4 regions of the Arthrobacter sp. NQ4 genome follow, and region 2 is predicted to be linked to each of the others. Evidence: riboswitches for the same ligand, from Rfam matches in the RefSeq annotation. Region 2 holds a riboswitch; each other region holds the start of a gene.
What was found. A riboswitch is a leader RNA that binds a small molecule or an ion and turns the genes downstream of it on or off. The one in region 2 is predicted to bind thiamine pyrophosphate.

Region 1 (7,185 bases), on a different contig from region 2:
CGAGGCCCGGCAGGAGGAGCCGGCCCGTGAGGTCGCCCGAGGCGCCGAGGATGAGCAGGGTCTTGACAGTTGTTTGGCTCGTCATTTTGCCAGCATGCCATCTACCGTGCCTGACTTGATACCCTAGATAGTCGAGTCCCGATCATCTCCTGAAAGAAGTTCACGGCGCGTGTTCAATTCACTCTCTGACCGGTTGACAGCAACCTTCAAGAATCTCCGCGGCAAGGGCCGCCTGACGGAGGCCGATGTTGATGCCACTGTCCGCGAGATCCGCCGTGCCCTTTTGGACGCCGACGTCGCCGTTCCGGTGGTCCGTGAATTCACGGGCCGCGTCCGCGAACGCGCACTCGGCGCCGAGGTTTCGGCTGCCCTGAACCCCAGCCAGCAGATCGTCAAGATCGTCAACGAGGAACTCGTGGAGATCCTCGGCGGCGAGACCCGGCGGATCCGGCTGGCAAAGAACGGCCCCACCGTCATCATGCTGGCCGGCCTCCAGGGTGCGGGCAAGACCACCCTGGCCGGCAAGCTGTCAAAGTGGCTGAAGGCCCAGGGCCACAGCCCCCTGCTGGTGGCGTGCGACCTCCAGCGCCCCAACGCCGTCACCCAGCTCCAGGTGGTGGGCCAGCGCGCCAACGTGCCGGTCTTCGCCCCGCACCCGGGAGCCACCTCCACGGAGCTGGACCAGCCCGCCGGTGACCCGGTCGCCGTCGCGCGCGCCGGTGTGGAGGAAGCACGCCAGAAGCTGCACGACGTCGTCATCGTGGACACCGCCGGCCGCCTTGGCGTGGACGCCGGCATGATGGAGCAGGCCCGCCAGATCCGCCGGGCCATCGTCCCCAACGAAGTCCTGTTCGTGATCGACTCCATGATCGGCCAGGACGCCGTCAACACCGCCCTGGCGTTCGACGAAGGCGTGAACTTCACCGGCATCGTGCTGTCCAAGCTCGACGGCGATGCCCGCGGTGGTGCCGCACTGTCCGTTGCGTCGGTCACCGGCAAGCCGGTCATGTTCGCTTCCACCGGTGAAGGCCTGGACGACTTCGAGCTGTTCCACCCAGACCGGATGGCCTCGCGCATCCTCGACATGGGCGACATCCTCACGCTCATCGAGCAGGCCGAAAAGGCCTGGGACAAAGACGAAGCTGCCCGCATGGCGAAGAAGTTCGCCGACCAGGAAGACTTCACCCTCGAAGACTTCCTGGCCCAGATGCAGCAGATCCGCAACATGGGCTCCATGAAGAAGATGCTCATGATGATGCCGGGCGCGCAGAACATCCGGCAGCAGCTCGAACAGTTCGACGAGCGGGAGATTGACCGCGTCGAGGCGATCGTCCGGTCCATGACCCCCCACGAGCGGCTGGCCCCCAAGATCATCAACGGCTCACGGCGCGCCCGCATCGCCCGTGGTTCCGGTGTCCACGTCTCCGAGGTCAATGGCCTGCTGGAGCGCTTCGCCCAGGCCCAGAAGATGATGAAGAAGATGGCGCAGGGCGGCATGCCGGGAATGCCCGGGATGCCCGGCCTGCCCGGAGCCGGCGGCGGTGCGCGCAAGAACGCCAAGAACGCGCCGAAAAAGAAGCCGAAGTCGGGAAACCCGGCCAAGGCTGCGCAGGAGCGCAAGGAGGCCGAGGCCCGCCGGGCCAACGCTGCCAAGGCACTGCCCACCGGCGCGGCCTTCGGCCAGCAGGGCGGCGACTTTGACCCGTCCCAGCTGAACCTTCCCAAGGGCTTCGACAAGTTCATGGGCAAGTAGCAGTTCCCCAACATCGGGAAGCGCCAGGTGCCGTTTTGACCGCTCAAGACGACACCTGGCGCTTTTTCGTTGGGATGCCGGCACCGTGGAATAGGGTTGGGATATGTTCAAGCAGAGGGTAGTGTTCGTGCACGGCGCCGGTACCTTTGGCGCCGCCGCATGGCCCCGCCAGCACGGCATGGGACTTGCCTATGATGCCTTGTTCCTCCGCAGGCACGGCTACGATTCCGCCGCGGAGCCGCTGGAATCCTCCTTCACGGAAGACACCGCGATCATCCTAAGGTCGCTTGCCGACGATGGCCGCGGGGCCGCCGGCGGACATGTGGTGGCGCACTCCCAGGGGGCGATCCCCGCCATGATGGCCGCGGTGGAACGTCCCGACCTGGTCTTTTCCCTGACCCTGGTGGAACCGGCCTGCCTGTCGCTGACGGCGGAACTGCCGGCCACGGCCGCGCATATCAGCCTGATGCAGCCGCTTTTCGACGTCCGCCACCAGCTCAGTGACGACGACTTCCAGCGCGAATTCGTCCGCCGCGTCTACGCCACCGACCTCCAGCAGCCGGCCACCATCGAGGAAAAACGCTCCGCCCGCAGGCTGCGCCTTCAGGCGCCGTCCTGGGATGCGCCGCTGCATATTGTTCCCGGTGTCCCCACGCTGGTCCTGACCGGTGGCTGGGAGCCGCTTTATGAGGAAATTGCCGGGTACCTCAGGGAGACCGGTGCCCTGCACCGCGTTGCCGCGGGAGGGCACCGGCCCCAGGACTCCCTGGACGGGGACCGGGCCATCCGCCAGTTCATCAGCGGGGTCAGCCGAAGCCAGCCCGCCCGGGCGTCCTAGCTGCCGGCAGCGACCGTCGGTTCCGGCAGGTACACCTTGCCGCCCTTGGCCAGGAACTCCTGGCTCTTCTCCCGCATGCCGGATGCCATGTCCGCCAGTGCCGCCTGCGAGTCTGCCGACCCGTATTCGTCACGGATGTCCTGGCTGATCCGCATGGAGCAGAACTTGGGGCCGCACATGGAACAGAAGTGCGCCGTCTTGGCCGGTTCAGCGGGAAGCGTCTCGTCGTGGAACGCCTCCGCGGTCACAGGATCCAGGGACAGGGCGAACTGGTCGCGCCAGCGGAATTCGAACCGTGCCTTGGACAGGGCGTCGTCCCGTTCGTGCGCCCCCGGGTGGCCCTTGGCCAGATCCGCCGCGTGCGCCGCGATCTTGTAGGTGATGACACCCGTCTTGACGTCGTCCTTGTTGGGCAGGCCCAGGTGTTCCTTTGGCGTGACGTAGCAGAGCATGGCGGTCCCGTACCTGGCAATCTCGGTGGCGCCGATTGCCGACGTGATGTGGTCGTAGCCGGGAGCGATGTCGGTGACCAGCGGGCCCAGGGTATAGAAGGGCGCACCCTTGCACAGCTCCTGCTGCCGTTCCACATTCTCACGGACCAGGTGGAAGGGAACGTGGCCGGGCCCCTCCACCATCACCTGGACATCGTACCCCCAGGCCCGCTGCGTCAGCTCGGCGAGCGTGTCCAGCTCCGCGAACTGCGCGGCGTCGTTGGCGTCCGCCGTGGAACCAGGGCGGAGGCCGTCACCCAGGGAGAAGGCGACGTCGTATTTGGCGAAGATTTCACACAGCTCGTCGAAGTGCGTGTACAGGAAGTTCTCCTGGTGGTGGGCCAGGCACCAGCCGGCCATGATGGAGCCGCCGCGCGAGACGATGCCGGTCACCCGGTTGGCCGTCAGCGGGACATAGCGGAGCAGCACGCCGGCGTGGATGGTCATGTAGTCCACACCCTGCTCGCACTGTTCGATCACGGTGTCGCGGAAGATCTCCCACGTGAGGGCGTTGGCCTCGCCGTTGACCTTTTCCAGCGCCTGGTAGATCGGCACCGTCCCGATCGGCACGGGGGAGTTGCGGATGATCCACTCCCGCGTGGTGTGGATGTCGTCGCCGGTGGAGAGGTCCATGACGGTGTCGGCACCCCACTGGGTGGCCCACTGCAGCTTGTCCACCTCCTCCGCGATGGAACTCGTCACCGCGGAGTTGCCAATGTTCGCGTTGATCTTCACCAGGAAAGCCTTGCCAATGATCATCGGCTCGGATTCCGGATGGTTGATGTTGTTCGGGATGATGGCCCTGCCGGCAGCAACCTCGCTGCGGACCAGCTCAACGTCGCAGTTTTCGCGCAGCGCCACGAAGCGCATTTCCTGCGTCACGATTCCCTGCCGGGCATAGTGCATCTGCGTCACCGTCCGGCCGTCGACGGCGCGGCGTGGCACCGGCTGTGCGCCCTTCCACTCCGCGGAGGCAGCACCGCGGCGCACGGCCGAGCGGCCGTCGTCGAGCAGGTTGCGCTCCCGGCCGCCGTAGGGTTCGGTGTCCCCGCGCGCGGCGATCCACTCTGCGCGGAAGGGCTGCAGCCCGCGGACGGGGTCGCTGCCGGGTCCGGCAGTCCGGTAGGTCCGGAAGGGTGCGTTCGGCTGGCCGTTGGGTGATGGTTCAAGGGAAATTTCCGTCACCGGTACCCGGATCCCGGACGCCTCATCCGCAAGGTAGGCGAGGGAATGGGACTTCAGGGACTGGGTTACCTGCGGAACTGATGTGTCGCCGGGCTCCCCGGCGGACGGCAGCAGGGCAGGGTTCAACTGCGTGTTTTGCGTACTCAAGGGAATACTCACTTCCTTCGCCGGCATTACCCGGACAGGTTCAACGGTCGCAGGCTGCGTCAGCCCGATCTCAGCCCCTGCAAGGGCACCCGTGTGGTCAGGAACGAAGCTACCACAGGCCCCTGAACCAGGCTTGTCATAATTGCGGTGCTAGCCTGACCGGGCATCGAAAGGAGCCCCATGGCAGACATCATCCACTTCCGTGGACCCGTCCTGACCGCGCCGGACCGGGTGCGGCATGGACTTTGGTCGGTGGACGGAAGGCTCACGTTCAACAAGCCGGACACTCCTCCCGGCCGGGTACTCGACGGCTGGGTCCTGCCGGGCTTCGTGGACGCCCACTGCCACATCGGCCTGGGCCCTGCGGGCCCCGTGGAGCCCGCAGCCGCCAGGGACCAGGCGCAGGCGGACCTCAACGCCGGAACCCTCCTGGTCCGGGATGCCGGCTCGCCGGCGGATACCCGCTGGATGCAGGGTGGCAGGGACTTCCCGGTGTTGATCCGTGCCGGGCGCCATATCGCCCGGACGCGCCGTTACCTGCGCGGCTTCGCTGAGGAAGTTGAACCGGACGGCCTCGTGGAGGCCGTCCGCAAGCAGGCGCGCGACGGCGACGGCTGGGTCAAGCTGGTGGGTGACTGGATTGACCGCAGCGCCGGTGACCTGGCGCCGTCGTTTCCCGCCGCCGTCGTCCGCGATGCCGTCCAGGCGGCGCACGACGAAGGCGCCAGGGTGACGGCGCACTGCTTCGCCGAAGACACCCTGGACCAGGTGCTGGACGCCGGTATCGACTGCGTCGAGCACGCCACCGGGCTCCTGTCCCGCCACCTGCCCCGGTTCGTGGAGCAGGGCGTACCGATCGTGCCCACGCTCATCAATATCGCCACCTTCCCCGACATTGCGGCCCAGGCGGACGCGAAATTCCCGCGCTATGCAGCCCACATGCGCGCCTTATGGGAACGCAGGCTCGAGCGGGTGGCGGAAGCCCACGCAGCGGGTGTGCGCATCTTTGCCGGCACCGATGCCGGCAGCGTGATCCGGCACGGCAGGATCACCGACGAAATCCTCGCCCTGCACGCCGCCGGCCTCCCCATGGACGCGGCCCTCGACTCCGCCTGCTGGGCAGCACGCAGCTGGCTGGGAGCGGATGGAGTGGAAGAGGGGGCCCGCGCCGACGTCGTCGTATGCCGGGAAGATCCGCGGGCTGTACCGAAGGCCATTACGGCGCTGGAGCACGTGGTGCTGGGCGGGCGGATCATTCGCTGACAAACGGTTCACGGGGGCTTGGAATAAATTGAAGCTTCAAGTAATTTTAATAGGTGACAGGCCGCCAATGGGACGGCCGCCAATGCAAGGAGCCTTCAATGACCGCATCAGCCAGCAGCCAGGATCTTCTTCCTGCCGACCTCGCCATGGGCACCGTGATGCTCAAAGTGGGCGACATGAAGGTCATGACCGACTACTACCAGCGTGCGCTGGGCCTTGAGGTGGTGGCGGAGCAGGACGGCGGGCTCTACCTTGGCCGCCTGGGCCGGCCGTTGGTCCACCTTGCGCCGGCTCCCGGACTGCACCTTCCCGGCAGGGGAGAGGCGGGCCTGTTCCACACCGCGCTGCTCTTCGAGGACCAGGCCTCCCTGGCCGCGACCGTCGCCACTGCTGCCCAGTACGAGCCGCGGGCCTTCACGGGCAGTGCCGACCACCTGGTCAGCGAAGCCTTCTACTTCACCGACCCCGAGGGCAACGGCATCGAGCTGTACTGGGACCGCCCCCGCAGCAACTGGTCCTGGAACGGGACCGACGTGGTCATGGACAGCCTGGCGCTCCCGCCGCAGCGCTACCTTGAGCAGTACCTCACCGAGGAGTCCCTGGAAGGCCAGCGGCAGACGGCGGCCGGCGTAGGCCACGTCCACCTCCAGGTTGGCGATGTGCAGACCGCCCGCGACTTCTATGTGGGAACGCTCGGTTTCGAAAAGACCGCGGGTTGGCACGGGCAGGCACTGTTCGTCTCCGCAGGCCGCTACCACCACCACATGGCCATGAACGTCTGGAACAGCCGCGGCGCAGGTCCGCGCAAGGACACCCTTGGGCTGGGTGAGGTGCTCATCGAGGTTCCGTCAGGGGACGACGTCGGGGCGCTGACCGACCGCCTGAAGGTTGCCGGGGTGCCCGCCCACCACACCGGTTCGGAACTCAGGTTCGAGGACCCGTGGCGGAACCGGATCCGCGTGGCCGTCCGCTGATTAATCCCGCCCCGGGCCACGCTGCGCGGGCGGACCGCGGGTGTGCGCCGGCCGCCCCGCAGCTACTAGGCTGATCCCGTACGGCCGGGCGGCAGGCAGCGCCCGGCGCGCAGCTCCGCCAACGGAAGAAGGGCACCAGCCATGGGCTTCACCGAGATCTTTGTCGCCACCCATGACGCCGCGCTGAAACGCGCCGGCCTCCTTGATGAAGGACGCGGCTCCGCGGACGGCGCTGCTGCCGGCCAGGCCGTGCGGATCCAGGGCATCAGCGACTTCGAGGTGGAGCAGCTCGGCGATCTTGCCGGGACGGCCGTCCACGCGGGCGGGGCCGATTATGAGCTGACCATGGTCGATGTCGCCAGCGACTCGCTCCTTGCCGTTCCGCCGGCAATGGTCCGGGCCCTGGCCGACCTGCTCACCTATGAAACCGAGGGTGAAGGCAACGTCCTTGACGACGTGGCGGAGCAATGGGCCGCCCAGGAGGACATGCCGTTTGATGCCGCCCAGGCGCGGACGTACGTGCAGCAGCTGGCG
Region 2 (7,185 bases):
GTTCCCGTTGCCGTTGCCGTTCTTCCCGTTCCCGTTTCCATTCTTGCCATTCCCGTTGCCGTTTCCGTTCTGCGGCTTGGATCCGGAAATGACGATCGCATCAAACTCCTGCCCGATGTGGTTCAGCAGCAGCGCCGCTTCCACGGTGTCCAGGGCCAGGCGTTCCATGCGGGAGGCCAGCTGGTCCGATCCCGCCATGATGCCCGGGAGCAGCGGCAGGGCCTCCCGCGCCCAGCCAGGAACGTCGCCGCCGTTGCTCAGGGCCTCGCAAATGACCAGCACGAAGCGGTCCACCAGGCGGCGCAGCGGCGCGGTGGTGTGGGCATAGGCTGCGCCGATGGCCGACTGGATGCCGTCTTCCGGGACAGTGCCGTCGAAAGCTGTGTAGGACGCGCCACGGAACAGCATGCCGGCTGAGTGCATGATGGCCAGCTGCCGCGGATCGGTGGGATCGAGGGACCGGAGGTACTCGCCGTAGCTGACCTCCCCGTCCCATGGCCTGCCCAGCACCTCGGTCTGCAGCCGGAAATGCCGCAGGGACCGTTCATCCGGGGCAGGCATGGTGCGCAGGATGCCCACTTTGCCCTCCAGCATCAGCTGCGCGGCGGCCATTCCGGTCATCAGCGAAATCTGTGCATTCCAGTCCTCCACGGGAAGCTGCGGAACAGCGTCGATCCGGTAGCCGCCGTCGGGCAACTGGACGATCTCCTGCTCAGGCATGTTCAGGCTGGCGCCCCCGCGTGCCCGTTCCAGCGCCACCCGCTTCAGTCCCACCTCGCGGAGGAGGCCCAGTACGGGGGAGGCAGTCCCGGCGTCGAGATCGGCCTGGGCGCCTTTGTAGCTGAGCTTGTCACGGCTGATGACCCGCGCCCTCCGGACGCCCACGGACAGCACTGTCGCGTCGCCGTCGAGCGTGAAGTCCCAGACGAAAGCCGAACACTCCTGGCCGGGCAGCAGGCTTCCGGCGCCCTCGCTGATCACCTCGGGGTGCAGCGGGATCCGGCCGTCCGGGGCGTAGAACGTCTGTCCGCGGCGCCGCGTCTCGGCGTCCAGCGGGCCGCCCGGAGCAACAAACGCCGGAACGTCGGCGATGGCGTACATAACCCGGTAGCCGTTTCCGTCCGGTTCGATGAACACTGCCTGGTCCAGGTCCGTGGACGACGCCGGATCGATGGTCACGAATCCGACGGCGGTCAGGTCGTAGGACGGCAGTTTCAGCGCGGCGACGGCGGCGCGGGCGTCTTCCACTGCTTCGGCGGGGTACGGTCCCGGCAGTTCAAGTTCCGTCCGCAGCAGGCCCAGCGCCTCTTCCAGGGCGTTCTTGTGGTCATGGACGTTGGGGGCCAACCGATGATGTGACACAAAAATCAGCGTATCCCCAAGTCCCGGAATTAAGCAGGCTCAGGAGCCGGTGCCGTCCAGCGCGTCGAGAAGGGAGGCGGCGGCGGCTGCGGGGTCGGGTGCTTCGGTGATGGCGCGGACCACCACGATCCTGCCGGCACCGGCCTCCACCACGTCACGGACGTTTCCGTGGTCGATGCCGCCGATGGCAAACCATGGCACGGGATCTCCGGCCTGCCGGGAGGCTTCGGCGGCATATGCCACCAGTTCAGGGCCGACGGCGGCCCTGCCGGGTTTGGTGGGCGTGGCCCAGACCGGACCCACACAGAAGTAGTCCAGCCCGGACGGCCCCACCGTTGCGGCCAAAGCGGCGTCCACCTGGTCAGTGGTGTGGCTGGAGAGCCCAATGGCCGCGTTGCCGTTGACCAGCGTCCGCGCTGCCGGCAGCGGAAGGTCCTTCTGGCCGATGTGGAACACCGGCGCCCCGGACAGCACGGCGATGTCCGCACGGTCGTTGACGGCCCACAGCCGGCCATGGCGTACCGCTGTTTCCTTCAGGACCGCCAGGAGGTCCAGTTCCTCTGCGGCTTCGATGGTCTTGTCGCGCAGCTGGATGATGTCCACGCCGCCGGCAAACGCGGCGTCAACGAAGTCCGCGAAATCGCCGCGCGCAGTCCGTGCGTCGGTGCAGAGGTACAGGCGCGCTGCCTTGAGGGCGTCAATGTGGCCGGCGTTGGCAACTTCGGCGGGGAGGGCAGCGGAGGCTGGGGCGTGGGGGCCGGCGGGCAGGGATGAGGCGGACACATTCATGCCTGCAAGCCTAGTTCCTCTAAACTGGGCTGGTACTGCGGGAGCCCGCGGCAGCTGTCATAAAGCGCCGGGCTGAGAGGGCGTCAGAGCCGACCGCTTGACCTGATCCGGTTAATGCCGGCGTAGGGAAGGAACCACATGCGCAACCCCGTTGACAGTCTCCCCGGGCCCGAAGGCGCCAGCGCAAACTCCACTGTCCGGGCCGACGTCGCCGTCATCGGCGGGGGAGTGGTGGGCCACGGCATCGCCTGGGAGGCGCAGCGTTCCGGACGCTCCGTTGCCCTGATCGACGACGCACCCGGAAACGGTGCCAGCTGGGCCGCCGCGGGCATGCTGGCCCCGGTCAGCGAACTGCACTACCAGGAGGAGGACCTCCTGGAACTGATGCTTGAGGCGTCGTCCCGCTGGCCAGGGTTCGCCGCGGGGATCGCCGGCGCGACGGGGGCGGATTGCGGATACCTGACGACGCCGACACTCGCCGTGGGTGCCGACGCCGCGGACCGCCGCGCGCTGATGGACCTCCGCGCGGTACAACAGGCCAACGGACTGGGGGTGGAGCCCCTGGCCGTGCGCGAAGCCCGCAAACGCGAGCCGCTCCTCAGCCCCGCCATCGCCTGTGCCCTGGACACACCCGCGGACCACCAAGTGGACCCCCGGCGCCTGGTGGCGGCCCTGCGGCTGGCCCTCGCGGGCGTTGCACTGACGTCCCCGGAGCTGGCCGCCGCGGGCGCGGTGGACGGGTATGCCGTGCCGGACCGGGCCACCGGCCTGCTGTGGGAGGGCGGAACGGTTGCCGGTGCCAGCCTCGCCGGCGGCGGCACCGTCCTGGCAACGGAAACCATCGTGGCCAACGGCCTGCAGGCAGGGGACCTTGGCGGCCTGCCCGACGGCCTCGACCTGCCACTGCGCCCAGTCCACGGGGACATACTCCGTCTCGCCGTTCCGCAGCACCTCCAGCCCCTGGTGACCTCCACGGTTCGTGGGCTGGTGCACGGAGTCCCCGTCTACATCGTCCCCCGGCAGGACGGGACCGTGGTGATCGGGGCAACCCAGCGCGAGGACGCGCTCTCCGATGCCGTGAGCGCCGGAGGCGTCTACCAGCTGCTGCGGGACGCTCAGGCGCTGGTGCCCGCCGTCGCTGAACTGGAACTGCTCGAGTGCACCGCCCGGGCCCGCCCCGGTACCCCCGACAACGCGCCCCTGCTGGGCCGCGTGCCGGTGGATCCGGGGTCCGGAAACCCTGCCGCCGGGCATGTCCCGGGACTCATCATCGCCACCGGGTTCTTCCGGCACGGCGTCCTGCTCACCCCCGCCGCAGCCGCCATCTGCACGGCACTGCTGGACGGGACATCAGATTCCCGCTGGTCGCCCTTCAGCCCGGAGCGGTTCTCCCGGCCGGCGGCAGCCGCCACCACACCCCACATCAAGGAGACAGCGTGAACATCACCCTGAACGGAAACACGCACGAGGTGGCCGACGGCGCCTCCATCACCACGCTCGTCAGCCAGGTCACCGGACGCCCGCTGGCACCCAACGGACAGGCAACGGACGGCGGGAAACTGGGCGTCGCCGTCGCACATAATGCCCAGGTGGTGCCGCGCAGCCAGTGGTTCGCCACCGCGCTCGCCGAGGGCGACGATATTGAACTTGTCACTGCAGTACAGGGAGGCTGACGCCATGACCGAAACCAGCACCATCAACCCCGCCGGAAACGCGGGCGCAGCCGACGCCCTGGTGATTGACGGCGTCGCCCTCGGATCCCGGCTCATCATGGGCACGGGCGGGGCACCAAGCCTGGACGGCCTGGGCGCAGCGCTGCTGGCCTCCGGCACCGCCCTGACCACGGTGGCCATGCGCCGGTACTCCACTGCTGAAACCGGTTCGCTGTTCCAGCTGCTGGTGGACCATGGGATCCGCGTGCTGCCCAACACGGCCGGCTGCTTCACGGCCAGGGATGCGGTCCTGACCGCCGAACTGGCGCGGGAGGCCCTGGAGACCGACTGGGTGAAACTGGAGGTCATCGCCGACGAGCAGACCCTCCTGCCGGACGCCGTGGAACTCGTGGACGCCACGGAGCAGCTGGTCAACCGCGGGTTCAAGGTCTTCGCCTACACGAATGACGACCCCGTGCTTGCGTTGCGGCTGGAGAACCTCGGCGCCACCGCCGTCATGCCGCTGGGCGCCCCGATCGGCACCGGACTGGGGATCCTGAACCCGCACAACATCGAGCTGATCGTTTCCCGCGCGTCGGTGCCGGTGGTCTTGGATGCAGGCATCGGCACGGCGTCAGACGCCGCGCTGGCCATGGAGCTGGGCTGCGACGCCGTCCTGCTGGCCACGGCAGTGACGCGTGCCCAGAACCCCGCGCTCATGGGCGAGGCATTCAAGCACGCAGTGATCGCCGGCAGGATGGCCAGGGCCGCCGGGCGCATCCCGCGCCGGGAGCACGCCCTTGCCTCCTCCGCAATGGAGGGCCGGGCGGAGTTCCTCTGACCTCCTGATACAGGTGTGGCCACCGCCCGGATGGGTGGTGGCCACACGCGTATGTACTGCCCTGCCGGCGGTCAGCGCCGCAGAATAACAGTCAGGCGTTCCGTGTCACGGCGGGCGCGGGTACGGCCCAGGTAGACGACGGCGGCGATGGCCGCAGCTACTCCCAGGACCATGGGCAGGACCCACGGAAGCCAGGTGGTCCCCGGCAGGTAGCCGAAGCCCGCAGTGATCAGGATGATCCAGGCCAGCGCCGCAACACCCGCGGCAACACCGGCAGGAACTGCCGCACCGTATTTGGCATGCCGCTTGTCATTGGCCCAGACGACGAAGCCGGCGGCGACGGTTGCCAGCACCACGATGGTCAGCGAAAGCATGGATCTCCTTGGGAAACTGCGGTGGCCCGGGGACGGGCAGAGGGTGAAACGGGCCGGACTAGAACTGGCCGAAACCTACGCGCCGGACCTCCTCGGCACCAATTTCCACGTAAGCCAGTGCGTTGCCCGGAACAATGATCAGGCGTCCTTTGTCATCCTTCAGGCGCAGTTCGCTGCCCTCATTAATGGCTTCGCCAACAACCTTGGCCACCGTCTCCGCATCCTGGGTTGATTCCAGCACGATTTCGCGGCCAACGTTTTGAACGCCGATCTTAATTTCCAAGGGGGCCTCCCAGCCTGTGAAAGTACTCGTGTTTCTCAACGAGGTGTTGTCTTATTTGTAGTCTAGGACTCTTTGGGGAAGCGAGAGATTCCGCGCCAAGCTAAACGGTAGATGAGGTCGCTGGCCACATCGAGGTCCAGGTTGCCGTCCGTTTCCAGCCAGTACCGGGCGCTGACCTGCGCCATTCCGGCCAGGCCGCGGCCCAGCAGTTCCGCTTCCAGGTGGGGGAGCTTGGTGTCCTCCGCAATGACCCGGGCAATGGCGTCGGCGAAGGTCCGGTTGAACGTTTCCAGCCGCGAGCTCACATCGGGATCATTAATAAGGTCGGACTCGAACACCAGGCGGTGGGCCTGGTCGTCATTGGCGATGAAGTGGAAGTAGGCGCGCATGACAGCCTGGACGCGTTCATCGTTGTCAGTGGTGGAGTTCAGGGCGCCCAGCATCAGTTCGGTCAGCGAGGCCAGATGGCTTTCCAGCAGGGCGAGGTAGAGCTCGCGCTTGGAAGGAAAATGCTGGTACAGCACCGGTTTGCTCACATGGGCAGTTTCTGCAATCTCATCCATTGCCGCACCGTGGTAGCCGTTGGCTACGAACACCTCCTGGGCCGCGGCAAGGAGCTGTGCCCGGCGCTCATCCCGGGGCAGGCGGGCGGACCGCTGGCCTGCGGGGCGGGAGGGAGTTTGGGGTGCGGCGGAGGCCGGACGGTCAGCCCGTGCTTCAGGGACCACAGTTGTCCTTCTTTCCATTGCAGTTACCCTTCACTTTACTGCGGGGTAATATGACCCGGCGGTATCCCGGGGCATACATTGAAGTATGGCTTCGACTTTCACCGCAAATGTTGCAACCCCTGCCCTGGATCCGCTGGTGGAACCGGCTGCCGGCCTCACTCCCGCCGAGGTTGAACGGTACTCCCGCCACCTGATCATTCCCGAGATCGGCGCGCTGGGGCAGCGGCGGCTCAAGAACGCCAAGGTGCTGGTCATCGGCGCCGGCGGCCTGGGTGCCCCGGCCCTGCTGTATCTCGCCGCGGCTGGGGTGGGAACGATCGGAATCATCGACGACGACGTCGTGGACCTGAGCAACCTGCAGCGCCAGGTGATCCACGGCGTCAGCGACGTGGGCCGCCCCAAGACCGAATCGGCACGCGATGCCATCGCCGGGCTGAACCCGCTGGTTGACGTCCGGCTGCACAACGTACGCCTGGACTCATCCAATGCCCTGGAACTGTTCAGCGGGTACGACCTCATTCTTGACGGTGCCGACAACTTCGCCACCCGGTACCTGGTGAACGATGCCGCCGCCATCCTGGGAAAGCCCTACGTATGGGGTTCCATTTTCCGTTTCGATGGCCAGGTCAGTGTGTTCTGGGAGAAGCACGGACCCACCTACCGGGACCTCTACCCCGAAGCGCCGCCTGCCGGGTCCGTTCCGTCCTGCGGTGAGGGCGGCGTCTTCGGCATGCTGTGCGCCGCCGTGGGATCGCTCATGGTGACCGAAGCGGTGAAGCTGATTACCGGCGTCGGACGTTCCCTGCTGGGCCGCGTGGCCCTGTTTGACGCACTGGGCGGCAGCTGGCGTGAAATCCGGGTGTCGAAGGACCCGGCCGCCCAGCCCATCACGGAACTCACTGACTACGAGGCGTTCTGCGGCATCGCCCCGGCCGCCCCGTCGGACACGGAACACACCGTCACGGCCACCCAGCTGGCCACCATGCTGGCCTCGCGCAAGGCCGGGCTCAAGGACTTCGAACTGGTGGACGTCAGGGAGTCGGGGGAGTACGACATCGTCCGGATCGACGGAGCCAAACTGATTCCGCAGGGTCGCATCCTGGCCGGCGAAGCCTGGGATGAACTTCCGCAGGACCGGGACATCGTGTTCCACTGC
Region 3 (7,185 bases), on a different contig from region 2:
TCGTCACCGCCACCGGCCATGTGATCTCCCTGATCCCGGGCTCGCTGGTGGTGGAGGTGGACCGTTCCACGTCCACCCTCTACCTGCACGCCCTCAACATCACCTCAAAACAGGACGTGGAGGGCCTGCGGAACGAAGTCCGTTCCATCGAAGCCGGCCTGATCCGCATCATGGGCAGCCGCGAGGAACTCGAAGAAGTGCGAATGGAGGCCACCGCATGATGAACGTTGTCCTGGCCGTCACGGCCGTCATTTTCTCGCTGGCCGCGGCGGGTGCCATCCTCCGGATCGCCCGCGGCCCGTCGCTGCTGGACCGGGTCCTGGCCGCCGACGTCCTGCTCGCCATCCTGGGCGGGGCGCTGTGCATCGATATGGCAGTGAACCGGCACTTGAACAACCTGATGCTGGTGGTGGCCATCTCCATCATCGGGTTCATCGGGTCCGTGACGGTGGCCCGGTTCGTGGCGGACCGGAGGGTGAAGCCCAATGAATCCTGACTTTTCCGGGCCGGATGCCTGGATCGACGCTGTCTCGGCCGTGTTCATGGTGGTGGGCGCGCTCATGTCCCTGGGCGCGGCGATTGGCCTGCTGCGCTTCCCCGACCTGCTGAGCCGCATGCATGCCGCCACCAAGCCCCAGGTCCTGGGCCTGTTCCTGCTGCTGGCCGCCATTGGGCTGCAGATGCGGACCTGGTGGGTCTGGCCGGTCCTGGCTGTGGCATGGATCTTCCAGCTGCTCACGGTGCCCGTGTCCGCCCACATGGTGGGCCGGGCCGGCTACCGCACCAAGCACCTGCACCGGGAGCTGCTCACAGCCGACGAGCTGGAAGCCGTGGTGCAAAAAGCCGCCGCCGAGACCGCCCTGGAGGACAGTTCCGACGACGGCCGGCAGCGCTAAGCGAAGCTTTGGGCAGCTAGACGATATCTTGCGTCTTGGCGAAACGGGTGATGGCGCGCTGGGTGCCGCGGTTGGCCAGGACCTGGATGATGGCACTGACAGACGCCGAGATCAGCGCGAAGGTCAAAGCAGACCGGAGGCTGGTGGGGACGTCCTCGTTCTTGCCGGTGGGTGCTTTCTGCCCCGTGGTCTTTTCCCAGATGGTGTTGACCAGCTTGGTGCCGGCCAAGCCTGCGCCGAGGCTCACGGCGGTCCCGAGCAGTTTGATGAGAAGGTTCATTGCTGGTACTCCTTGCGGGCGGAAAACGGACTGGTCCCAGCCTAGCCTCACACCCGGGCTGGTCCGGGCAGGGCGTGGCCGGCGGGCGGCTCTGTGGTCAGGCCGGGGGCTGGCCGGCCTTGGGTTCGGTGCGGAACTTGATCATCTTGTGGGTGCCGTCGCAATAGGGCTTGATGGCGGACGCCCCGCACCGGCACAGGGCGACGGTCCTCCGCTCCCTGGGCACGGCGTCGCCGGAAGGGGTAACGATCTCGAAGTCACCCCTGACAATGAGGGGACCATCGGGGCACACCACGATCGAGCCGGGGGCGGGTTCCTGCTCCACGTCCGGCCGTGTTCCATGCTGTTCGAAGTTCATGCCTGCACCACATTCATTGTTGTTTCCGGTTTCCTCGGCGGCCAGCCGCTGCGGCTTCGCAGAATCGTCGTAGGCCTGCCGCCAGCCTGTCACGCTGCCGCCGGCACGGCCGCCCGGAGCGATGTTTCCCCGGCTTCCCAGGAGGACAGGAGGTGGGCGGAGACGCGGCCGTCAATGGCCATGACGGCGGTGGCACCGAACAGGACGTCCGCAAGGAGCTTTGGCTCGGCCTCAACCAAGCCGCCGGCGAGGTCCCGCCCGGCAATCTGCTCATGCACGGCGTCGGCCTCCACATGCTCATCGAAGTAGTGGGTGACATCCGCGGCGAAACCGAGCCGGCGGAATCCGTTGCCGTAGAAACGGTTGGGCTGGGATGAAGTCATTTCGTAGATGGCCAGGTGGCCGGTGATTGCCCCGCGGAGCCGCCGGTTCAGGCCGCACAGCGACATGAGGTTCACGGATGCGAGGGAGACGGCCGGGATGGTGTCGACGTACGCGCCGTACCTGTCGTCCAGGCCCAGCCCGCGCATGGTCCGGGCAAACAGCGCGCTGTGCATCCGTTCCGGCCTGCCGCCGCCGTATTCGTCCGCCTGGATTTCCACGAGGGCAGCCTTCGCCCGGCCGGTGAGCCGCGGAATGGCCCAGGTGTGCGGATCCGCTTCCTTCAACTGGTACACGGACTTGTGGATCAAGAACTCTTTGAGCTGCTCCAGGCTTGCCTTCCGTGCGACAAAGCGGGAAACGCTGGGACCGGTGTCCATACCGGCGAGGCCAAAAAGGACGTCGGCAACGGCATCGCTGGTCATGGCAATCCCGGCGGGCAGGTCGGCGTCACCGGCGGCCTGGCGTGCGGCGGCACGAAGGGCGGCTTCGAAGGGTTCCTCGATCAGGCGCCGGACCCTGATCAGGGCCGGTTCCCACTCCCAGGCGTCGCTGACCCCGTCCAGGCCCGAATAATGCAGTTCGTAGAGGCAAAAGAGGGACAGCTGGATGTCTTCGTCGGCGATGATGTCACCGGTTCGGGCCACCTGCCCCGCGACCAGCCGGTGCAGCCCGTCCAGCTCGGGCGTGGCTGCATCAGGGGCCTTGGACAGGGCCGCAAAGAGGGCGCTGCTGATGGGGCCTCTGGTGTCCGGGATTCTCATGGTGCTCCTTGGTTGCCGCGCCGGTTCCGGGAAGGGACGCCGAAGGTGCTCCCATTCCCTGTGGTGGTTGTACCCCGGGGACAACATAGTAAGCATGATTACTAATGAAAGCTAAGCAGCCTGCTGCCGCCTGGCATGTACGGGTGCTTGTCCCGCTGCGCCTGGTCAGCCAGGGCTGGTTGGCCGGCGCTACTCGTCCAGCGCCGACCCCAGGATGTCGCGCAGTGCCTCAACCACCAGTTCGTGGTCCTGCAGCTGCGGCAGTCCGGACACCGCCACGGAAGCCACCACCCCAACGCCCGTGACGTGGATCGGAAACGCGCCCCCGTGTGCCGCATAGCGGGACTGGTCGAACCAGGCGTTGTCCTCGATCCGGCCGCCGCCCAGCCGGCCACGCAGTCCCACCAGGAGGGAGGGCACCTCGTACCGGAGGGCAGTGCGCTGCTTGGCCCGGATCCAGTGGCCGTTGTCAGGCGTGGCGCCAGGAAGTGCGACATGGAACAGCACCTGCTCACCCTTGGCGATGTCGATGGCGATGGGCAACGACCGCTCCTTGCCCAGTTCAACGAGGAGCAGGCCAAGGTTCAACGCATCGTCCAGCGAGAAGCCGGGGAACTGGAGCTCCCGGACCTCCGCCTCGATGCGGGCAATCTGCGCCTCCAGTGAGCCCTCCGGCTGGGCGTCGCTGGAATCAGGATCGAACCCGGTCACATCCGGTGGATTGGCGGTCATGGCCCTCAATCTACTCCTGCCAGGTGTAAACTTGACCACGCCCAACTGGGCGAAATGAACAGCGTTACCCAACCACAAAGCAACACTAAAAACGACAGGGGAGCGCCGCCGTCGGGCATCCTGGCGCAGGCCGGGCACCGCAGGTGGGCGCTGAGAGTGCGGACAGCCGCAGACCCTCGAACCTGATCCGGTTAGTACCGGCGCAAGGGAGTCGAGTTCTCAAAGTGTCGCGGATGCACGGCCACAGGCCGGCAGCCGGGTCCACTTTCCCCTCCTGTTTCCCAGGAGGATCACATGAGTACTGCAGCAATCAAGAAGACCACCAGTAAGTCCTGGCGCGTCGTGGACATCGTCGTCGCCGCCCTGGTGGCCATCGCGGGCGGCGTCATTTTCTGGGCATGGGACCAGGGGGCCGCCGCACTGTCCGCCCCCATGAACGCCGCCTACCCGCCCCTGACCGGACTGCTGGCGGGCGGCTGGATGATTCCCGGGGTGCTGGGCATGCTCATCATCCGCAAGCCCGGAGCCGCCCTGTTCTGCGAGACCGTAGCCGCCACCGGCGAACTGCTGATGGGTTCCCAGTACGGCGCCTCGGTCCTGTTCTCGGGTTTCATCCAGGGCCTGGGCGCGGAAATCATTTTCGCGATCGTCGTCTACCGCAAGTTCAACCTGCCTGTATCGCTGCTGGCCGGCGCCGCGGCAGGGTTCTTCTGCGGCCTGAATGACTCGTTTGCCCCGTGGGGCTGGAACATTGCGTACTCCGGCGCGGACAAGCTCGCCTACATCGTGCTGACCACCCTTTCCGGGGCCATCCTGGCGGGCGCTTTGTCCTGGCTTGCCACCCGCGGCCTGGCCCGCACCGGCGTGCTGAGCTCCTTCGCGTCCCGTAAGGCTGCCACGGAGCCTGTCTTCTCCTGATGGCACCCTCCCAGGACGCCTCCGGCACGGTCCAGCCTGCCGCCATCGCCGCCCGCGGCTGGGGATGGCGGCATGCCGGACGGGCCAAGCCCGCCGTCCACGGCCTTGACCTGGACATCGCCCCCGGGGAGCGGGTGCTCCTGCTGGGGCCCTCCGGCGCCGGGAAGTCCACGCTGCTGCACGCCCTTGCCGGCGTCCTGGGAGACATAAACGACGACGGCGAGGCAGGCGACGCCGACGAGTCCGGTTCGCTGCTGGTTGACGGAGCCCCGCCCCGGGCACGGCGCGGCCGCGCCGGTCTCATGCAGCAGGACCCGGAGACCCAGGTGGTCCTGTCGCGGGTGGGGGACGACGTCGCCTTCGGCGCCGAAAACCTTGCGGTGCCCCGCGACGCCATCTGGCCGCGCGTTCACGAGGCACTTGCCGACGTCGGGCTCGCCCACCTCCCGCTGGACCACCCGACGTCGGCCCTCTCCGGCGGCCAAAAGCAGCGCCTGGCGCTGGCGGGCATCCTGGCGATGCGTCCCGGACTGATCCTGCTGGACGAGCCCACCGCCAACCTGGACCCGGACGGCGTGCTGGAGGTCCGCGACGCCGTGGCCCGTTCCCTGGACAAAACCGGGGCGACGCTGGTGGTGGTGGAGCACCGGGTGTCCGTCTGGAAGGACCTCGTGGACCGGATCGTGGTCCTGCAGCCCGGCTCCGCCGCGGATCCTGCAGTGCTCCTGGACGGGCCGCCGGACCGAGTCCTTACGGAGGCGCGGACCATGCTGGCCGCTGCCGGCGTGTGGGTGCCCGGGTATGTGCCGGCCACACGCGCCCGCGCCGCCGTCCCGGCTCCCGGTGCAGGCAGCCTCCTGCTGGCCGCAGAGCAGCTGGGCGTCTCCCGCGAACGCCCCCGCCGCAAAGGCTTCCGGAAGATCCCGCCGGTCCCGGTCCAGGAAGGCGTGGCCGCGCAGGTCCGTGCCGGGCAGGCCCTTGCCATCACCGGCGCCAACGGTGCCGGCAAGTCCACGTTCGCGCTGACCCTCGCAGGGCTGCTTGAGCCGGTGTCCGGAAAAGTGTCCGCGACGCTGGACCTCAGCCGCGGTGCCGGCATCGATCCGTACAAGTGGAAGGCCGAGCAGCTGATTTCGCGGGTGGGCACGGTGTTCCAGGAGCCGGAGCACCAGTTCGTCACCGGAAAGGTGCTTGACGAGCTGCTCTTCGGCCCCCGGCACCTGGGGCACGGCGAGGACCGCGTTGAGGAACTGCTGGAGCGGCTGCGCCTTACCCAGCTGGTGGACGCCAACCCCTATACGCTCTCCGGCGGTGAGAAGCGGCGGTTGTCCGTGGCCACCGTCCTGGCCGCCAGCCCCCAGGTGCTGATCCTGGACGAGCCCACGTTCGGCCAGGATGCCAATACCTGGGCCGAGCTGGCATCGTTCCTGTCCGAGCTCCTTGATGCCGGCACCGCGGTGGTAGCCGTGACCCATGATGCCGAATTCACGGAGGCGCTCGGCGGGGCGGAACTGCGGATGGCCGTGGCGGAAGCGGTGGCGCCATGAGGCAGCAACTCACCTTGAGCGGCAACCACGCCCTCCTGGCCCGCGCCAACCCCTTGAGCAAGTTCGCGGCCGTCCTGCTCATCACGGCCGTCCTGGCGCTGTCCATCGACTGGGTGTCCGCGTCCGTGGCCCTGGTGTTCGAACTTCTGCTGTTTCCCCTGGCAGGCCTCACCTTGTCCCTGCTGTGGCAGCGCGGCTGGCCGCTGATCCTCGCCGCTGCCGTGGGAGGCTGGAGCACCGCCATCCTGGCACCGGACAGCGGCAGGATCCTGCTCGACGCCGGCATCTGGACCATGAGCGAGGGTTCCCTCCAGCTCGGCATAGGATTCCTGCTGCGCGGTTTTGCGATCGCCCTCCCGGCGGTGCTCCTGATGAGCTGCACCGATCCCACCGACCTCGCCGACGCGCTCGCGCAGAAGGCGCGCCTGCCGCACCGGTTCGTCCTGGGAACCCTGGCTGCGATGCGCTTGGTGGGGCTCATGGCCGAGGAATGGCAGACCATCGGGATGGCGCGGCGTGCCCGCGGCGTAGGCGCCCGGGGCAGCCTGGGGCAGCGGGTGACGGCGACGCTCGGGCAAAGTTTCGGGCTGCTGGTCCAGGCCATCCGCCGTGCATCGAGGCTCGCCGTCACCATGGAGGCGAGGGGTTTCGGAGGCGGCCGGCGGACCTGGGCCCGGGTGTCCACCTTCAGCCCGCTGGACCTCTGGGTGGTGGCAGGCGGCGTCCTGGTGGCCGGACTCGCCCTTTTCGCAGCTGTTACGGCCGGTACCTGGAATATGGTGTGGCTGGGGAGTTAAGCCACCCGCCCGGGGGACAGGCAGGGGCTCCCTATCGCACCGAATGGGTACCGCCCTCCTGGAGCCCCCTTCCGCGCCCGCGGGTAGCTGCCACGAAGGCTGGATAACTCATTTATGATATATTCGCGGTATGATCCAGGAGACCGCTGAACACGTTGCCGCCATGCTGAGGGACGCCCGGAGCGAGAAAGGGTGGACCCAGGGGCAGTTGGCCGCCGAACTTGGCACCAGCCAGAGCGCCGTGGCCCGGATGGAACAGGGCAAGCAGAACCTGAGCCTGAAAATGATCCAGCGGCTGGAAAACATCTTTGACCGCAGCATCGTGAACGTGGCCAAGCCGCAGATGACCCACCTGCGGGTGGAAGGCGGCCGCACCCTCTCCGGAGCCGTCGACGTCAACAGCAGCAAGAACGCCGGCGTCGCCCTGCTGTGCGCCAGCCTGATCAACAGGGGCACCACAGTGCTCCGGCGCCTGGCCCGGATCGAGGAAGTCAACCGCATCGTCGAGGTCC
Region 4 (7,185 bases), on a different contig from region 2:
GTCAGTGAAGCACCCGTGAGCAACCGCGTGACCAGCGTTAAGGGCTCCACCCGCCTGGAGGCCAAGAAGCAGCGCCGCCGCGAATCCCGTGACACCGGCCGCCGCCGCACGGTCATTACCGAGGCCGAGTTCCTGGCGCGCCGGGAGTCCGTGGACCGGCAGATGATCGTCCGCCAGCGCGACGACAGAATCCAGATCGCCGTCCTCGAAGACGGTGTCCTGGCCGAACACTTCGTGTCCAAGACGCAGCAGGACTCGCTGATCGGCAACGTGTACCTGGGCAAGGTCCAGAACGTGCTGCCGTCCATGGAAGCCGCATTCGTGGACATCGGGCGCGGCCGCAACGCCGTCCTGTACGCGGGCGAGGTCAACTGGGAGGCCGTCAACCTGGAGGGCAAGCAGCGGCGCATCGAAAACGCGCTGAAGTCCGGTGACACCGTCCTGGTCCAGGTGACCAAGGACCCGGTGGGCCACAAGGGTGCCCGCCTCACCAGCCAGATCTCCCTGCCCGGCCGCTACCTGGTGTACGTACCCGGCGGTTCCATGACCGGCATCTCCCGCAAGCTGCCCGACGTCGAACGCAACCGGCTCAAGCGCATCCTCAAGGACCGCCTGCCGGAGCACGCCGGTGTGATTGTCCGTACCGCGGCCGAGGGCGCTTCCGAGGAAGAGCTGACGCACGACATCAACCGGCTTCGCGCCCAGTGGGAGGGCATCGAAAGCCAGTCCACGTCCACCAAGATCCTGGCTCCCGAGCTGCTCTACGGCGAACCCGATCTGACCATCAAGGTGGTCCGCGACGTCTTCAACGAGGACTTCTCCAAGCTCATCGTTTCCGGTGAGGAAGCCTGGGACACCATCGAGGCCTACGTCACCTATGTGGCGCCGGACCTTGTGGGCCGCCTTGAGAAGTGGACCAAGGACCAGGACATCTTCGCCGCCTGGCGCATCGACGAGCAGATCCACAAGGCGCTTGAACGGAAGGTCTTCCTGCCCTCCGGCGGCTCCCTGGTGATCGACCGTACCGAGGCGATGACCGTGGTGGACGTCAACACGGGCAAGTTCACCGGCAGCGGCGGCAACCTTGAGGAGACCGTCACCAAGAACAACCTTGAGGCAGCCGAGGAAGTGGTGCGCCAGCTGAGGCTGCGCGACATCGGCGGCATCATCGTGATCGACTTCATCGACATGGTGCTCGAATCCAACCGCGACCTGGTCCTGCGCCGACTGGTGGAGTGCCTGGGCCGTGACCGGACCAAGCACCAGGTGGCCGAGGTCACCTCGCTTGGCCTGGTCCAGATGACCCGCAAGCGCATGGGCACCGGACTGCTGGAAGTCTTCGGCGAACAGTGCGAGGCCTGCGCCGGCCGTGGCGTTGTGACCCACGACGATCCCGTGGAGCACCGCCGCGCCAACATCGTTGCCGCCGAGCACCACGTCCAGCGCACCGACAACCGGCCCGAAGCCCACGCGGAAGCCCGTCCGGAAGGGCAGCGGAACGACAATACCCAGCCCGGCGTGCGTACTGAACGCAAGCGGCGGCGCGGACGCGGCGGGCAGCAGCCCGAAGCGGCCCCGGCACCTGCCGTCCACGTGCACACGGTCCAGCCGGACCCGTCGGACGCCGAGCGGCACGCCAAGGCGGAGGCCACCAGGCTTGCCCTGGCGAACATTGCCGCTGCGGCCCACGCTGCCCACCTGCATGACGATGAGGTGGCGGCAGCCCGGCAGGTGCCTTCCGTGGAGCCTGCGCCGGCGCCCGTCGAGGAGAAGCACGACGCCGATGCCCCGGCACGTCCTGCGGCTGTCCTGACGTTCGGAGGCGAGGAAGTCCCGCTTCCGTTCGTGGAGCATGCTGAGGAACAGCATCCCCTGCCCGCCCTCACCCTGGACCGGCTCGCGGAAGCGTTCGCCCACCTTGGGCAGCCGGCTTCCCCTGTGGAGAACGCGCCTGCCAAGACCGCCGAGGCCGTGAAGGTGCCGGAGGCTGCGGCGCCGGAACGGCAGCACGACGGCGGGGGAGCGGAAGCCCGCGCCGCCGCAACGGAAGCTGCAGCCGGAAAGGACTACTCCGACCACACGCTGGAGCAGTCGCGGCAGCGCAGGCCGCGGCGCCACCGTGCCGCCAGCCGTGCCCAGGGTGCCGCCAACGAGACCGCCGTCCAGCATCACGAAAACGTCCAGGCGGCAGGCGCAGGCCATTCGCACGCGGCCAAGGCTCCCGAACCCGTGAAGCCCCAGCAGGCACCGGCGGAACCGGGCAAGGCGCCCGAGGAACCCATCATCCTCGGCGTGGGTGTGCCTGCCTCGGAGCTCTAGGCGCAGGAGTTACCGGCCAAACGGCCACGCAGTAAGGAATCCCCGTCCTGCGGACGATTCACCCGGGAAGCGCCGTGGGAATCGGCCGTGTGGCGGGGATTCCTGCTGCTGCGAGGTTGTTGTTTCCTTGACCCGAGGGCTGTCATCCTTTCCTCCTGGTGCGGCCTACGGGCTAGGGTGGAAACCGACACGGGGTGCCGCGCAGAAGGCCGGCTGAGATCCAGACCCGTTGAACCTGTCCGGCTAGTACCGGCGAAGGGATGTCTCTTGTCTTCGACCCTTTCCATGCCCCTTCCTGCTGCCTCCGGCGTTCCCACCGCGCTGCCCCCGGGCCGGGACGTCCCGCGGGTCCTCTCGATCGCGGGCTCCGACCCGTCCGGTGGCGCCGGCATCCAGGCCGACCTCAAAAGCATTGCCGCCCACGGCGGATACGGTATGGCTGCCATCACCGCCCTGACGGCACAGAACACCCGTGGCGTGCAGGCTGTCCACGTTCCTCCGGCCGCTTTCCTCGCCGAACAACTGGACGCGGTCAGCGACGATATCTCCATCGACGCGGTCAAGATCGGCATGCTGGGCGACGAGAGCGTCATCCGCACTGTCCGGCATTGGCTGGAGAAGGTGCGCCCCGCCGTCGTGGTCCTCGACCCCGTGATGGTGGCCACCAGTGGTGACCGGCTGCTGAAGGAATCCGCGGAGGCTGCCCTCCGCGAACTGCTGCCCCTGGCGCACCTCATCACTCCCAACCTCCCGGAGCTTGCCATGCTGGTGGGCGGGGACCCTGCCGGGACCTGGCCGGCGGCGCTGGACCAGGGAAGGCGCCTTGCCGAAGCCACCGGAGCCACCGTGCTGGTCAAGGGTGGCCACCTCGCGGGTGCAGACTGCCCGGACGCGCTGGTCAACACGGCCGGCCTCCTGTCCCAGGAAGTGGTGGAAGTGCACGGCAAACGAATTTCCACCCGCAACAGCCATGGCACCGGCTGCTCCCTGTCCTCCGCGATGGCCACCGTCCAGGCACGCCTTGGGGACTGGGAGGCATCGCTCCTGACGGTCAAGCCATGGCTGGCCGGCGCCCTTGAGAACTCGGAGCAGCTTGAGGTGGGCCAGGGCAACGGCCCCGTGCACCATTTCCACCATGTGCGGCCGGCCCCCGCGGAAGGCGCTTTCGCTGCCCGGCTGTGGACGGAAGCCCAGCAGGACGTGGCGGACATCTACGCCCTGGACTTCATCCGCGGCCTGGCCTCCGGAGACCTTGCTGAGAAGGACTTTGCCTACTACCTGGCGCAGGATGCCCTGTACCTGAACGGCTACTCCCGCGTCCTCGCCCGGGCCAGTGCCCTGGCCCCCTCCGAAGCGGAGCAGCTGTTCTGGGCCGGTTCCTCGCAGCAATGCCTGGAGGTGGAGTCGGAGCTGCACCGCTCATGGCTCAGCACCCGCCCTGCCCAGGGCGGACTTGGCCCCGTCACCAAGGCCTACGTGGACCACCTCACTGCAGCGTCGGCGTCGGGAAGTTACGCCGTCCTGGCCGCCGCTGTTCTGCCCTGTTTCTGGCTCTACGCCGAGGTAGGGGAAAAGCTGCACGCCCAGTTCCTCGCCTCGGGAGCGCCTGACGGCCACGCCTACGCAGCCTGGCTCCGGACCTACGCCGACGAGGGCTTCGCCGAAGCCACCCGGCGGGCCATCGCCATCGTGGACGCGGCAGGGCGGAAGGCCTCCGACCATGAACAGGCGGCGATGGTGACCGCCTTCAGGCAGTCCTGCCGCCTGGAAGTGGAATTCTTCGACGCGCCGAGGCTGCATGCCTGACCCCTGCGGGCAGCACCGCCGCTATTATGGAGGGGCATGGTTGCGGTGCAGCTTGTCGGGGTGTGGTTACTACCACAGCCGGGCCGCCGGAACCAGCCTCATTTGCGGCCGTAGATGGATTTAGCGTATTCTGGATCTTCGGTGCTTACGCCAACACTTGGGTTATGACCCCACGGCGTTGAGGCACAGCGAGAACCCTGGCTTTTCCGAGTCGGTTCCGCACGCAAATTTTGTAATAAACGTCGAGAGAAGTGAGTTCCCAAGTGGTGTACGCGATTGTCCGCGCAGGCGGCCGCCAAGAGAAGGTTTCCGTTGGAGACTTCGTTACCCTGAACCGCGTCGCCGGTGGAGCCGGCAGCACCATCGAGCTGCCCGCACTGCTCCTGGTTGATGGTGACAAGGTCACCTCCGCCGCCGCTGACCTGGCCAAGGTAACTGTTACGGCTGAAATCCTCCAGGACCTGCGTGGTCCTAAGATTGTCATCCAGAAGTTCAAGAACAAGACCGGCTACAAGAAGCGCCAGGGTCACCGCCAGGAACTGACCAAGGTCAAGATCACCGGCATCAAGTAACCACCGGTTACTGTTCAGGTATTTCAACAGATTCCCCAGAATTTAGAGGCAGGCATTTCAGATGGCACATAAAAAGGGCGCGAGCTCCACTCGCAACGGTCGCGATTCCAACGCTCAGTACCTCGGCGTCAAGCGCTTCGGCGGCCAGGTAGTTTCCGCAGGCGAGATCATCGTCCGCCAGCGTGGCACCCACTTCCACCCGGGCGCCGGCGTTGGCCGTGGCGGCGACGACACGCTGTTCGCACTGACCCCGGGCGCCGTTGAGTTCGGCACCCGCCGCGGTCGTCGCGTCGTCAACATCGTTGCTGCTGCAGCTGCAGAGTAACAACCAGTTCTGAAGCGGTGGAGCGGGCCTGAGGGTCCGCTCCACTGTTCTTTTAACCGCATTACAATCGATGTGGCGTCCGCGGGCGCCCATCTAAACAGCATTTGAGGAGATCCACGTGGCCAGCTTTGTAGACCGGGTAGTCCTGCACGTATCCGGCGGAACCGGCGGCCACGGATGCGTCTCCGTCCACCGCGAGAAGTTCAAGCCGCTGGGCGGACCCGACGGCGGCAACGGCGGCAACGGCGGCGACGTCATCCTCCGGGTGGACCAGCAGACCACCACCCTCCTCGACTACCACCACGCACCCCACCGGCACGCCAGCAACGGCGGACCCGGCATGGGCGACTGGCGCGGCGGAAAGAACGGCGAGACCCTCGTGCTGCCGGTGCCGGACGGCACCGTGGTCAAGACCAAGGACGGTGAAGTCCTGGCGGACCTCGTCGGCGAAGGTACCGAGTTTGTGGCTGCCGCCGGCGGCATCGGCGGCCTGGGCAACGCGGCCCTCTCCTCCCAGAAGCGCCGTGCCCCGGGCTTCGCGCTGCTTGGCATCGAGGGGGATTCCCGGGACATCGTCCTGGAACTGAAGTCCATTGCCGATATCGCCCTGGTGGGCTTCCCGTCCGCCGGCAAGTCCAGCCTGATCGCGGCCATGTCCGCTGCGCGGCCCAAGATCGCCGACTACCCGTTCACCACCCTGGTTCCCAACCTGGGCGTGGTGCAGGCCGGCGAAGTGCGGTTCACCATCGCCGATGTTCCCGGCCTCATCGAAGGCGCCAGCGAGGGTCGGGGCCTGGGCCACAACTTCCTGCGCCACGTTGAGCGCTGCGCGGCCCTGGTCCACGTACTCGATTGCGGCACCCTGGAGTCCGACCGTGACCCGCTCACGGACCTCGCCATCATCGAAGGTGAGCTTGAGAAGTACGCCGTCGACATGAGCTACGCGGGCCAGGACGGCGAAGTGGTTCCCCTGAACCACCGCCCGCGGCTGGTCGCGCTGAACAAGGTGGACCTGCCCGACGGCAAGGACATGGCCGAGTTCGTGCGCCCGGAACTCGAGTCGCGGGGCTACCGCGTCTTCGAGGTGTCCGCCACCAGCCATGAGGGCCTGCGCCAGCTCGGTTTCGCCATGGCGGAGATCGTCAAGGCCGCCCGCGACGCGGTGGCGGCGGCCCCGCCCAAGGTACAGCCCGTGGTGCTGCGCCCGCGCGCCGTCAACGAAGCCGGGTTCAAGATCCGCCGCGAGGAAAAGAACCTGGAGCCGCTGTTCCGCGTCCTGGGCGAAAAGCCCGAGCGCTGGGTCAAGCAGACAGACTTCACCAACGAAGAGGCCATCGGCTACCTGGCGGACCGGCTTGCCCGGCTCGGTGTGGAAACCGAACTGTTCAAGCAGGGCGCCAAGCCCGGCGATACGGTGGTCATCGGTGACGATGACGGCGTCGTCTTCGACTGGGAGCCCACCATGATGGCGGGGGCTGAGCTGCTGGCCTCGCCGCGCGGCACCGACGTCCGGTTCGCCGATATCGGCGACCGCCCCACCCGCAGCCAGAAGCGCGAAGAGCAGCAGGAGCGCCGCGATGCCAAGGCTGCCGCCCGCGCCGAACTTGAGGCGGAGCGCAAGGCCGGCATCTGGACCGAGTCCGTCAGTGGCCGCCGTGCCGCCCGACCCGTCAAGGAAAGCGGACTGGAAGCGGACGATGACCTCTAGGGGCATGACCGCAGTACCGGCCGGACGTGCTGCGGACAGAAGCGCGCTGGCCGGTGCCCGCCGGATCGTGGTCAAGGTGGGATCCTCTTCCCTGACCAGCATCAAGGGCGGCATCTCGGAGGAATCGCTGACTGCCCTGGCTGACGCACTGGCTGCCAAGCGCAACGCAGGCGCCGAAATCATCCTGGTGTCCTCCGGTGCGATCGCTGCGGGGCTGGCTCCCCTCGGGCTGGCCAAGCGTCCCCGTGACCTGGCTACCCAGCAGGCCGCGGCCAGCGTGGGCCAGGGGCTCCTGATGGCCCGGTACACCCAGGCCTTCGGTGCACACGGCGTCACCGTAAGCCAGGTCCTGCTGACGGCAGAAGACCTGATGCGGCGCAGCCAGCACACCAATGCCCTCCGCGCCATGGACCGGCTGCTGAACCTCGGGGTGGTCCCCGTGGTCAACGAAAACG

Region 1: another riboswitch for thiamine pyrophosphate. It lies ahead of thiC (phosphomethylpyrimidine synthase ThiC); the one in region 2 lies ahead of PUN51_RS00570 (FAD-dependent oxidoreductase).
Region 3: another riboswitch for thiamine pyrophosphate. It lies ahead of PUN51_RS08895 (ECF transporter S component); the one in region 2 lies ahead of PUN51_RS00570 (FAD-dependent oxidoreductase).
Region 4: another riboswitch for thiamine pyrophosphate. It lies ahead of thiD (bifunctional hydroxymethylpyrimidine kinase/phosphomethylpyrimidine kinase); the one in region 2 lies ahead of PUN51_RS00570 (FAD-dependent oxidoreductase).

The regions. Positions count from the first base shown of each region.
Region 1 covers NZ_JARETC010000007.1:201,640-208,824, forward strand. The annotation lists gene PUN51_RS13775 (glucose-6-phosphate dehydrogenase) at 1-85, opposite strand, end outside; gene ffh (signal recognition particle protein) at 170-1,753, shown strand; gene PUN51_RS13785 (alpha/beta hydrolase) at 1,857-2,591, shown strand; gene thiC (phosphomethylpyrimidine synthase ThiC) at 2,588-4,414, opposite strand; TPP riboswitch at 4,410-4,517, opposite strand; gene PUN51_RS13795 (amidohydrolase family protein) at 4,595-5,677, shown strand; gene PUN51_RS13800 (VOC family protein) at 5,776-6,651, shown strand; gene PUN51_RS13805 (hypothetical protein) at 6,793-7,185, shown strand, end outside.
Region 2 covers NZ_JARETC010000001.1:129,292-136,476, reverse strand. The annotation lists gene PUN51_RS00580 (RNB domain-containing ribonuclease) at 1-1,362, opposite strand, end outside; gene thiE (thiamine phosphate synthase) at 1,402-2,151, opposite strand; TPP riboswitch at 2,179-2,297, shown strand; gene PUN51_RS00570 (FAD-dependent oxidoreductase) at 2,290-3,591, shown strand; gene thiS (sulfur carrier protein ThiS) at 3,588-3,824, shown strand; gene PUN51_RS00560 (thiazole synthase) at 3,829-4,644, shown strand; gene PUN51_RS00555 (hypothetical protein) at 4,716-5,018, opposite strand; gene PUN51_RS00550 (DUF3107 domain-containing protein) at 5,077-5,301, opposite strand; gene PUN51_RS00545 (TetR/AcrR family transcriptional regulator) at 5,364-6,029, opposite strand; gene moeB (molybdopterin-synthase adenylyltransferase MoeB) at 6,115-7,185, shown strand, end outside.
Region 3 covers NZ_JARETC010000004.1:73,407-80,591, forward strand. The annotation lists gene PUN51_RS08860 (Na+/H+ antiporter subunit E) at 1-221, shown strand, start outside; gene PUN51_RS08865 (monovalent cation/H+ antiporter complex subunit F) at 218-496, shown strand; gene mnhG (monovalent cation/H(+) antiporter subunit G) at 486-896, shown strand; gene PUN51_RS08875 (DUF4235 domain-containing protein) at 913-1,176, opposite strand; gene PUN51_RS08880 (CDGSH iron-sulfur domain-containing protein) at 1,274-1,534, opposite strand; gene PUN51_RS08885 (iron-containing redox enzyme family protein) at 1,624-2,679, opposite strand; gene PUN51_RS08890 (heme-degrading domain-containing protein) at 2,869-3,411, opposite strand; TPP riboswitch at 3,498-3,638, shown strand; gene PUN51_RS08895 (ECF transporter S component) at 3,706-4,329, shown strand; gene PUN51_RS08900 (ABC transporter ATP-binding protein) at 4,329-5,876, shown strand; gene PUN51_RS08905 (energy-coupling factor transporter transmembrane component T family protein) at 5,873-6,673, shown strand; gene PUN51_RS08910 (UDP-N-acetylglucosamine 1-carboxyvinyltransferase) at 6,804-7,185, shown strand, end outside.
Region 4 covers NZ_JARETC010000002.1:487,089-494,273, reverse strand. The annotation lists gene PUN51_RS06125 (Rne/Rng family ribonuclease) at 1-2,319, shown strand, start outside; TPP riboswitch at 2,500-2,597, shown strand; gene thiD (bifunctional hydroxymethylpyrimidine kinase/phosphomethylpyrimidine kinase) at 2,605-4,125, shown strand; gene rplU (50S ribosomal protein L21) at 4,389-4,697, shown strand; gene rpmA (50S ribosomal protein L27) at 4,759-5,022, shown strand; gene obgE (GTPase ObgE) at 5,141-6,730, shown strand; gene proB (glutamate 5-kinase) at 6,735-7,185, shown strand, end outside.